2 regions of the Brevibacterium sp. Marseille-P9724 genome follow, and region 2 is predicted to be linked to the other one. Evidence: riboswitches for the same ligand, from Rfam matches in the RefSeq annotation. Region 2 holds a riboswitch; the other holds the start of a gene.
The links. A riboswitch is a leader RNA that binds a small molecule or an ion and turns the genes downstream of it on or off. The one in region 2 is predicted to bind thiamine pyrophosphate.

Region 1: another riboswitch for thiamine pyrophosphate. It lies ahead of thiM (hydroxyethylthiazole kinase); the one in region 2 lies ahead of GC119_RS05340 (ECF transporter S component).

The regions. Positions count from the first base shown of each region.
Region 1 covers NZ_LR722999.1:5,910-11,639, forward strand. The annotation lists gene thiD (bifunctional hydroxymethylpyrimidine kinase/phosphomethylpyrimidine kinase) at 1-291, opposite strand, end outside; gene thiE (thiamine phosphate synthase) at 288-986, opposite strand; gene thiM (hydroxyethylthiazole kinase) at 983-1,840, opposite strand; TPP riboswitch at 1,828-1,921, opposite strand; gene guaB (IMP dehydrogenase) at 2,113-3,633, opposite strand; gene GC119_RS09835 (HsmA family protein) at 3,828-4,238, shown strand; gene GC119_RS09840 (pseudouridine synthase) at 4,245-5,285, opposite strand; gene GC119_RS09845 (AMP-binding protein) at 5,443-5,730, shown strand, end outside.
Region 2 covers NZ_LR722992.1:118,126-123,855, forward strand. The annotation lists gene GC119_RS05330 (ABC transporter ATP-binding protein) at 1-1,129, opposite strand, end outside; gene GC119_RS05335 (ECF transporter S component) at 1,126-1,818, opposite strand; gene GC119_RS05340 (ECF transporter S component) at 1,833-2,579, opposite strand; TPP riboswitch at 2,605-2,730, opposite strand; gene GC119_RS05345 (AbgT family transporter) at 2,894-4,465, shown strand; gene GC119_RS05350 (M20 family metallopeptidase) at 4,496-5,650, shown strand.

The sequences.
Region 1 (5,730 bases), on a different contig from region 2:
GTCTGCCGTGGTCTGCACGAGTTCCGGTGTGCCTAGCATGCCGGATTTGCTCGCGTCAACGTGGATGTCATCGACGACCGAATCGAACTGGTCGATTACGAAGTCGTGGTCGATCTCGTAGATGCGGCTGACTCCGTGGGTGTTCTGCGCTACGAGGGCCGTGATGATGCTGGCTCCATATGCGCCGCGAGCCGTGAAGGTTTTCAGATCCGCCTGGATTCCCGCACCGCCGGAAGGGTCGGTGCCGGCGATGGTGACGGCGACGGGAGGACGATGGTCTGCTGCGGTCATAAGCTTTCTCCTGTGTAGGCCGCCAGAATGTCCCGGGCTGCTCCGGCCGGGTTTGTTGCGGTCATGATGGCTGACACAACGCAGATTCCCGCGGCACCCGTACCGCGCAGCGCTGCGGCGTTGTGGTCTTTGATCCCGCCGATGGCAAATGCGGGCAGGCCCGCTTTTCCGGCGCGGTCGCGGAAACCTTCCGGGCCGATGGCACTGCGTCCGGTCTCTTTGGTCTGGGTGGCGTACACCGGCCCGATGCCGACCAGATCGACGTTCTGGCTTCGAGCGCGCGCAAAGTGTTCGGGCTCCTGGGCTGAAACACCCAGCAGCGGTTCCGCACCGATGCGCTGGCGCACATCGTCTGCCGACATGTCGCCTTGACCCACGTGCACGTGGACTTTTCTGCCGCGCTCCAGAAGGCGGGCTGCGACATCGACGCGGTCATTGACGAAGACGGGGACGTCAGTTTTGATGCTGTGCTCAGCGCGTGCGCGCTCAACGGCATCGAGCACGCTCAGGGTGAGCTTTTCGAAGCCTGCGTCGTCAATGTGCTTATCGCGCACCTGCACGATGCCCACTCCCCCGGCAACTGCCTGGGCGACGGTCTCGGCCACCGTGCGCCCGGCGCTTTCGGCCATGGCGGTGTCAGTGACCAGGTAGAGGTCGGTGCGGTAGTCGGACAGGCGGTCCAGTGGTGCGCTCATGCGGTTCCTCCCGTTGTCCACGCGGTCTCAATGCGGGCCAGGTCGTCTGGCCCCACGGCGTGCAGGCCATCGAGGAAGTGCGCGGCGAATGTTCCGGGTCCGCTGGCTTGTGTGTGGGCTGCCTGGGCGGCCGAGGTGAAGTGCAGGTGCGCTGCTGCCGCGGCCATGCCTGTTCTCACCCGGGGGCTGAGGTCCTGTGTCTGCCGGGTGTGGGCAGCTGTCGCGGCGTAGGCGGCGGTAAGCGCTCCGAGCGAGCACCCGGTGCCGATGACGCTGGGCATATAGGGACTGCCGCCTGTGATCGTCACGGTGTGGGTTGCGGAGTCGTCGGCGAACACAATGGCGTCAGACTCCCCAGAAACGGCGGCGACAATGCCGGCCTGGGCGAGGCTTGCCGCGGCTGCCAGGGCGTCGTCGACTGAGTGCGTTGAGTCGGTTCCGCGGGCGCTGCCGGACTGCTGGGCCAGGCCGATGATTTCGGAGGCATTGCCGCGCACAATGGCCGGGCCGCTGTTCAGAGCGCGCATAATCCTGGAGGTGCGGTGCGCGGAAATCCCAAAGCCCACGGGGTCGAGCACCCACGGTTTGCCGGACTGAGCGAAAGTGTCGATGGCACCGTCAGCTGACAGGTACTGGTGCGATGTTGGTGTGCCGAAGTTGATGAGCAGGCCGTCTGCGATTTCGGCGAAGTCTGCAGCGTCGGCTTCATGATCGATCATGGCGGGGCTGGCACCTGCCGCCAAAAGCACATTTGCGGCGAACTGCTGAACGACCGTGTTCACAATGCACTGCACGAGCGGCGTGCGCTGCCGCAGAGTTTCAAGCAGTGCGCCCGCATAGTCTTTGAGTTCCATGACATCCCTTCGCTGGTCCTAACCACACAGGTTCAACGGGTTAATCTCAGCCGCCGCGTGGCGGCACCCCGTGTCACTTCGCTCACCCTAACACCCACCCCTGACACAGACCGACAGCGCAAGCCCACGACGCAGACCCAATCCTGTACCGCAGACCAGCGCAGCGGGCCCGGCGGCCGCGACCTCCGCCTCGTGAGCAGACAGCTGTGCGCCCGGCCATAGGCACGGGCGCACAGAAGACGATCACAGACAGCCGGATCGGCTGCGGCGGATCAGTGGTAGTTGGGGGCTTCCTGGGTGATCTGAATGTCGTGCGGGTGGCTTTCCTTCAGACCCGCCGTGGTCAGGCGCACGAACTGGCCCTTGGCCTTCAGTTCGGCAATGGAGCGCGCACCCACGTAGAACATGGTCTGGCGCAGGCCGCCCGTGAGCTGATAGGCCACCTGGCGCAGCGGACCGCGGTAGGAAACGCGGCCCTCAATGCCTTCGGGCACAAGGTCGGTGTCGGTGACGACATCGGCCTGGAAGTAGCGGTCTTTGGAATAGGAGCGTCCCTTGCGCGGAGCCATAGCCCCAAGTGAGCCCATACCGCGGTATGCCTTGTACTGCTTGCCGTTGACCAGGATGAGTTCGCCGGGGCTTTCCTCACAGCCTGCCAGCAGCGAACCGAGCATGACCGAATCGGCACCGGCGACAAGAGCCTTGCCGATGTCGCCCGAATACTGCAGGCCGCCATCGCCGATGACCGGCACACCGGCTTCGCGGGCAGCCTGGTAGGCCAGGTTGATTGCGGTGACCTGCGGGACACCCACACCGGCGACAATGCGCGTGGTGCAGATGGAGCCCGGGCCCACACCCACCTTGATGGCGTCAGCCCCGGCGTCGATGAGCGCCTGAGCTCCCGCGCGGGTGGCCACATTGCCGCCGATGACCTGCACGTCCTTAAACGCCGGATCCTTTTTGAGCGACGTGATCATGTCGGTCACACCGCGGGCGTGGCCATTGGCGGTGTCGACCACCAGGACGTCCACACCTGCTTCGGCCAGCAGACCCGCCCGCTCAAAAGCATCGCCGTAGAAGCCGACCGCAGCACCCACGAGCAGGCGGCCTTCGCCGTCCTTTGAGGCGTTGGGGTATTCGTCGCGCTTGACGAAGTCCTTGACCGTTATAAGGCCCTGGATCTTGTTGTTCTCGTCAACCAGCGGAAGCTTTTCGATCTTGTGCTCCGCCAGCAGTTCGTAGGCCTTTTCGGCGGACACATTGTGGGGAGCGGTGATAAGCGGCATCTTCGTCATGATTTCGCCGACCGTGGTGGTGGCGAAGTCAGTGCGCGGCACAAAGCGGAGGTCGCGGTTGGTGATGATGCCCACGAGAGTGTTGTCATCATCAACCACCGGAAGGCCGGAAATGCGGTACTGACCGCACATGTGGTCAAGCTCTTCGAGTGACTTTTCAGCAGTGATCGTCACCGGATCGGTGATCATTCCCGATTCCGAGCGCTTCACATAGTCGACCTGAGCGGCCTGATCTTCTTTCGACAGGTTGCGGTGAATGATTCCCACACCGCCGAAGCGGGCCATGGCGATTGCCATGCGGGATTCCGTCACGGTGTCCATAGCGGCTGAGACCAGCGGAACCGCAATGTCGAGTTCGCGCGTCAGGCGAGTTTTCGTTGTGGCCTCCGACGGGATGACGTCTGTGTCTCCCGGCAGCAGCAGGACGTCGTCATAGGTCAGACCGGTAAGCGAAAACGGATCTTCTGCGTCTTTGAAATGCTGGTGAACCTCTGGCAAGAGAACCCTTCCTCCGGTAGAGACCATAACCGCGTGCCATTCGCATGACATCCGCGGTGTTTTTATGAACCTATCCTAAGGGGTTCGCGCTGGTCTTCCCGATGCGGGTGAAGCGCAGAATCAGCCGAAAGTATGACCCCGAATTCAGCTTTCTGCGCGATGTGCCGAAGAATTGAGCACGCCAAGCTGAAGGCATGCTGATTCTTGCGATTGTCCTCATTTCACTGGCACTGGTCTTCTACACGATCGGCGTGTGGGCCGAGCGTCTGAAGAAGACCCTCACCTGGCCGCACGTGGCCCTGTTCGGAATGGGTCTGCTCTTCGATGCGTCAGGGACCGAGGTGATGCGCCGCATTGCTGCCGCCGGCGCATCGACAATGTCGAACGCACCCGATGGTTCTCTCGCCCAGATTCTGTCGATCACCATGGCGATCACCGGCCTGATCGCGCTCATCCTCATGGCAGTGCACTTCTTCTGGGCTCTCATCGTGATGATCAAGGGCACCCAGCGGGCCAAGGCCGTCTTCCACAGATTCTCTGTCACTGTGTGGGCCATCTGGCTGGTCCCCTACCTGACAGGCATGGTGTCCTCAATGGTCGCCTGAGCACATTCACCGAGCCGGCCCCTCCGGCAGCGTGAGCGGGAAGTTCGACTGGAACTCCCGTTCCTTCCCGCTGAGCGGATCGGCAAAGCGCAGCCCGTCTGCCACCAGCTGCAGCGGGTCGGAGAAATCGTACGGGTCCGGTGCCCAATCGGCCGGGTAGACGGGATCACCCACCATCGGGACGCCCAGCCCGTTGAGGTGTACGCGCAGCTGGTGGGTCTTCCCGGTGACCGGCTCCAAGGCGAACTCTCCGATCGAGGTGAGCTCCGCCTCGTGAGCCGGCGTCGAGGCTTTCGGCCCTACGAGGGGTGCCGATTCCGGCGGAAGCCTGCGGGCAGCCCAGCCGCGGATGCCCTCGAACCGCAGGCGGGTTTCGGTGTTGGGGTTCCCGGGCAGTTCGACCACTTGGCGCTCGCCCTTGGTTTTGTGCAGGCGGGTGCGGCGGACGGCAGGCAGGGTCTCAGGGTCGAAGTCGGGCGGCAGCCAGGCGAGCGCGCGGTAGGTCTTGTGCACGCGGCGGTTTTGGAAGAGAACCTGGTAGGCGCCTCGGGTTTCGCGGCGCCGTGAGAACAGCAGCAGGCCTGCGGTCACGCGGTCTAGCCGGTGAACGGCAACCAAATCAGGTTCGTTCAGCTCAACGCGCAGGCGAGTCACCGCCGACTGGCGCACAAAGCGGCCGTTGGGGGTCGAAGCGAGGAAATGCGGTTTGTCGACCACCACGATGTCGCGATCTTCATAGAGGACGGTGAGGTCAAAGGGGACGGGATCTTCGTGCGGAACCGGCCGGTGGAAGAAGTAGAAGCCGCCGGGAATGACGGGATCTTCCGGGCCGACTGGGCGGCCGGTTTCATCTGTCAGGCATCCGCCGTCGGGGTGTTCGGTCAGCCAGGTGCGCTCCTGCGGAGAGTGGTCGGGGAATTCCTGAGCCAGCCACGCGTGAACGGTCTTCGGCACCGGCAGGTGGGCTTTTGCGGAGGTCTGGTTCCCGCCGGGAGCACGCAGGCGGTTTGCGCTGATCCCCTCACGAGGAGGAAGAGGGCTTCGCATCACAACCTCCATGCAGTCTCGGGGCGGGTGTGGGATGGACAAGGTTCGGCCTGGTGACACCGCGATTTTGCAATCCATTTGAAATAAGAAAACCCGCCGAATTCAGCGTATTCGCGATAAAGTCGACCGGGCCGGAATTTTATCGACAGGAGAAGCTGTGAAGCTCACCACCATGCTGCAGAACGTTGTTTCCGACCATGGGGACCGTATCGCACTGGTCACTCCGACAGAGCGCGTGACCTACGCGCAGCTGGACGATAGGGCGCGGCGGGCGGCCGCGGTGCTCGCCGCTCACCAGGTGTTTCCCGGTGATCGGATCGGCGTGATGACCCTCAACAGCGCTTCAGCCGCATATACGCTGTTCGGCGCGTGGTACCTCGGGGCGATTCCCGTTCCCCTGAACCCGAAGATGGATTCGGGTGACCTCGAAGCAGTCATCAGCCAC
Region 2 (5,730 bases):
GTTCGTCCAAGACAGTGGCCCGCAGGAACTGGTGTTCGGGTTCTTGGAACACCATGCCGATGCGGGGCACGAGTTCGCGGGAGCTCCACCGGAAAGGGTCACTGTGTTTGGGTGGGCGGACGGTGCCGCCTAGGGTCGTCAGCTGCTGGGCTGCGGTGAGCTGGCCGTATGCGGGTTTGAGCAGACCGGACAGCGTGAGCGCAGTGGTTGATTTTCCTGCACCGTTGCGGCCGGTCAGGGCGAGCGCTGTTCCGGCGTGGATGTCGGCGGTCAGTTCGGCGACCGGTTCGCCGCCTTCGCGCTGAACACCCAGGCCGTCGGCGCTCATGAGTGTTTCGCCAATGCTCGGCGCGTACGAGGCAGGTAGGGCGGCATCGGGCAGCCACAGTCCGGCTGCCTCCAGTGAGGAGCGCAAGGCTTGGTCGCCCAGGATGGCGTCAGGGCTGCCGTCGGCGAGAACACCGCCTGGACCCAGAACCACAATCCGGTCGACGTGTTCGGTCCACACCGGCAGGCGGTGTTCGACGATCAGCATGGTCGCACCCGTGGCTTCTTGTGCGGCGATGATGGAATCGCGCACGGATTCGACGGCTGCCGGGTCGAGGTTCGCGGTGGGTTCATCGAGTACCAGCAGGCCCGGCTGCATCGCGACGACTCCGGCGATGGCCAGGCGCTGTTTCTGCCCGCCGGACAGGGCTGCCGTCGGGTGGGTCAGTGGGACGTCGAGGCCCACAATGTCGAGGGCTTCGGGGATTCGGCGGGCGATTTCGTCTGCGGGAATGCCGACATTGGCCATGCCGAAGGCCACGTCGTCGCCGACTTCGGCGAGGATCACCTGCGAATCGGGATCCTGCAGGACAAGCCCGGAGATTCCGCGGGCGGGGTCCGGTGGGAGGCCGTCAACAAGGAGTTCGCCGTACTGTTCGCCGGATTCATCCGGCAGCACACCGGCTACGGCGTGGAGGAACGTTGATTTTCCAGCACCCGAACCGCCGACCAGCAGAACTTTCTGCCCGGCTGAGATTTCCAGGTCGAGGTCGGAAACGGCTGGTTCGGCTCGGCCGGAGTGGTACCAGGTGAACCCGCGGGCGGACACTGCCGCGGGTCGGGATGACGAGGTGGTGGTCACTTATCTGCGGGACTTTCGCTTTCTGAGGGGCTCCCCCGGTGACCCGCCCCTTCGGGTGAGGATGCGGCGTGAGGTGGGCGGCGCCTCGGGCGCGGGTCGGTGCCGGATGCGAATCCGGTCAGCACTCCGGTCCGTCGGACGGCGCGGTAGACGAACCAGCCGCCCAGACCGGCGAATACGGGCCCTGAGACCAGGGCGCAGGCGGCGAAGACCAGCTGCCATTCGAAGGCCCAGCCGGCGTTCCAGAAGATGTTGTCGGTGATGGACACCGAAATGGCCGGTGCGAGGCCTGCGAGTACGGAAATGCCGAGGGTGTAGCGGCGGTAGCGGGTCAGGGCGAAGACGAGTTCGGTCATGATGCCCTGGCACAGGCCGGTGAACAGGATGACCGGACCGAAGACGGAACCGAGGAGGGCTTCGGTTGCTGCGGCGATGAGTTCGCACACGATTGCGGCGCCGGGTTTGCGGATGATGAGTGCTCCCACGGGCCCGGCCAGCAGGTAGAGGCCGCCGACCAGGCCCGTGGTGGGTGGGAACACGAGGTTGAACGGGACGTCGATGATGGGCCGCAGGGACGTCCACGCGAAGTACACAGCACCGAGTGCCACGGCGAGTACTGCCGCGACGATGATGTCAACGGTGCGCCATTTCAGGCTGCGTGTGGGCGTGGTGTGTGCGGTGTGGGTCATCGGGGTCTTTCAGTTCATGTGCGGTTGGGGGTTGTGTGCTGGCGGGGTGTGGTGCGAGCTGTCCGGTCTGTCCGAGCCTCGGTTCGCCCGGAGGCGAAGGCTGAGAGTGCGCCGGTGGGCACGATTGCCCGCCACAGCAGCCATGCACCCAGTCCCGAAATGATAATGCTGGATGCGATTCCGCAGGCGGCGTAGACGACCTTGAACGTCATAGCCCATTCGGCGAAGTACATGACGATTTCCCCGACAACCAGTGTGATGCCCGCTCCGAGGCCGGATAGGAGCATGACGGGCAGGTTCCATTTGCGGTAGAAGAAGGCCAGGAACACGATTTCGGCGCCGGCTCCCTGCAGGAGGCCGGAGATGATGGCGGTTGCGCCGAAGTGGGACCCAAGTACTGCTTCGACGGCGGCGGCGAGGGTTTCGGCGATGATGGCCGCACCGGGTTTGCGGACGATGATTCCGGCGAGTGGCCCTGCAAGCACCCAGATGCCGCCGAACAGGCCGACCAGCGGTGGGAATGCGACGGTCCAGAGTTCGAAGACGCCCCAGATGGCGGCGACTGCCCAGAAGACGACGCCGACAGCCACAGCGATGACGACAGTGACGATGATGTCAACGGTCCGCCAGCGCAGGCCGCTTTTTGTCTGCGGGCGCTGTGAGTGCGGGTTCTGTGGCTGGGCTGACGAGGCGGTGGTTGGGTTGGTGTGGTTTCGTGGGTTGGCTTGGTGTCCGGTTTGGACACGGTTGTCCTGTGTCATGAGTCCTCCTCAAGGCAAGGAGGGGTCAAGAGTGTGCTCGACTTCCTTCGCCGGTGCTAACCGGGCAGGTTCGAGGGTCTGCGGCATCGCACTCTCAGCGCCCTTGTTCGGATCTCTAGGTCTGATCCGAGGCGCTCCCCTGTCGTACGGGCGCAACTTTAGCAAGGACAGTGCGCTGGCGCTCAGGTTTGGGTGGTCTGAACGGCGGCATAGGGAGGCTTCAACTGAACGGAAAGAATATTTCATTTCATTAGCAGCAGGCCGACGGCTCCGGTAGGCTTTCCGCAATCCGTCCGCCAAAGCGAAGGAATACGATGTCGTCATCAGCGCAGACAGACACCGAAAGGCAACGCGGCACATGGCTTGTCAATCTATTGACTGGAATTGAGCGGGCCGGCAACAAACTGCCCCACCCCTTTTGGCTCTTTCTGCCCCACCCCTTTTGGCTCTTTGCCGGGCTTGCGGTCATCACCCTTCTGCTGAGCGCCCTTCTTTCGAAGCTGGGAGTCAGCGCGGTTTCACCAGCCGACAACAAGGAAGTCGCCGTCGTCAACCTGCTCAGCCCAGACGGCATCAACAAGATGATCACGGAAGCCGTGCCGAACTTCACCGGCTTCCCTCCCCTTGGCCTGATCATCATCGTGATGCTCGGAGTGGCAGTCGCCGAACAGTCCGGCCTCATCTCCGCTTCCATCCGCGGCGTGGTCGCCAGAGTTTCGCCGAAATGGCTGACATTCGTTCTTGCCCTTGCCGGGGTCACTGGTTCGGTTGCCTCCGATGCCGTCTACGTCGTGCTCATTCCGCTTGGCGCCGTCACGTTTAAGACAGCGGGACGTTCACCTGTGCTGGGTGCGGTTGTGGCATTCGGGTCGTGCAGTGCCGGCTTCAACGCTTCGCTGCTTGTCACCGCCACTGACGCAATTCTGGCTGGGCTTTCCACCAGTGCCGCTCAGCTGATCGACGAATCCGTCACCGTTTCGCCCGTTGCCAACTATTTCTTCTCAATAGCGTCTGCGATCGTCCTTGCTCTGATCGTCACACTGGTCACTGAGCTGCTGCTGGTTCGCACCACGAAGGACATGATCGATGACGAGCCTGACGAAGATGCTGCCTCAGCGGATGATTTCCGTCTTAGCCCGGCCGAGAAGCGCGGAGTCATTCTGGCCTTCATCGTCGGCTTCGTCTTCCTCGCGGTCTACCTTGCCGCCCTCCTGTGGCCGAATTCCATCTTCCATGGCGAAGAGGGAATTCTCGACAGTCCGCTGCTGAGCGCCATTGTCGTGCCCATCGCGCTGATGTTCGCGGTTGTTGGTGTGGTCTACGGTCTTGTGACCCGTTCCATCACGAAAGCGCAGGACATTCCGGAGATGATGGGCAAGGGCCTTCTTTCCCTGGCCCCCGTCATGGTTCTGTTCTTTGCCGCTGCGCAGTTCGTGGCCTATTTCAAATGGTCGAATATTGGGCCGATCATTGCGATCAAGGCGTCTGAACTTCTGCAGCAAGCACAGATGCCGACGCTGGTGATGTTCGCCGGGCTGGTGCTTCTGGTGGCGCTGCTGAATCTGCTGATCACAAGCGGATCCGCGCAGTACGCGCTGATGGCCCCGGTTATCGTCCCCATGTTTATGCTGTTGGGCGTGTCGCCCGAAGTCACTCAGATGCTGTTCCGCATCGGCGATTCGCCGACCAATATCATCAGCCCCATGAGCCCGTACTTCGCCTTGGCGCTCGGCTATGTACAGCAGTACTATTCGCGCGCCCGGATCGGCACTCTGCTTTCTCTGACCTTGCCGCTGTCTGTGGCGATGCTCGTGGGCTGGTTTGCTTTCTTCGCCCTCTGGTATGCCCTCGGCCTGCCGCTGGGCCCCGGTGTGCCGGTTCGCTGATCTTCGCTGCCTGTGAAAGGAGATAACTTTATGTCGCACGTACGTGCAGTGCATGATTTTGTCGAAAAGAACATCGAATCTGTCCTCGATGACCTCGACCGGCTTGTCAGTCTCGAAACACCGAGCAGCGATCGTCGACTGTTGGACAGATTTCTCCGGGAATTTGAGCCTTTTGTCGAGCAGCGCCTTGGCACGCCAGCCAAACGCCAGCTCCACAATGGCGGGGATCGGGGTGACGTCCTTGATCTCACATGGGAAGGGTCGCCCGGCGTTGAGGGCACGTTGCTGTCAGTCTGCCACTACGACACTGTTTGGCCAGAAGGCACACTTGCTGATTGGCCGCTGACCCGTAAGGGCGACGTTCTGACCGGCCCGGGCGTTCTGGATATGAAAGCCGGAATTGTGCAGACCATATGGATGGTCACCGCGCTGCGGGAATTGGCGATACCGCATCCTGCAATCCGCCTGCTGCTGACCGGCGATGAAGAGATCGGCTCTTCTGCCAGCCGTCCGCATATTGAAGATGCGGCATCCGAAAGCCTTCTGACCTTGATTGCTGAGCCAAGTGCCGGAGGGGATATCAAGGTACAGCGAAAGGGAACGGTGATGGCCGACATCACGGTTCAGGGAGTCGAATCGCATGCTGGCCTCGATCCAGAAAAGGGCGCAAGCGCGATCCATGAACTCGCCCGGCTTGTTGGCCGAGTAGCGGACCTTGCGGACCCGGAAAAGGGAACGACCATCAACGTTGGGATCATCAACGGCGGTTCCGGCAGGAATGTTGTTGCCGGTACAGCACGGTGTGAAGTCGACGTTCGCGTACAGGACGCTGATGAAGAAGACCGTGTTGTAGCGGAGCTGGAAGACCTTGCGCCATACGACAGCCGCTGCACCGTCACAACGGAGATTGATCGCAATCGCCCGCCGATGAACCCGAGTGAGCGGGTCAACGAGCTGGTCGCTGTCGTCGAAGCGATCGGCAATGAGCTGGGCAGCACGATTTCGACAAAGCCCGTGGGCGGAGCTAGCGATGGCAATTTCATTGCAGCCTTGGGGCTTCCGGTGATCGACGGCCTTGGCGGGATCGGTGCCGGGCCGCACGCTCGGCACGAGCACATCACCGTGAGCGGACTGCCCCGACAGACGGCTGTCATGGCCGGATTGGCAGCGCATTTGACCAAGTGACCCGCACTGGTGGTCACTGTTTGGCGCCTGTATTAGAAACGGCAGGTGAGATGCAGGCGAGCGCTGGACCGCTCATCTAC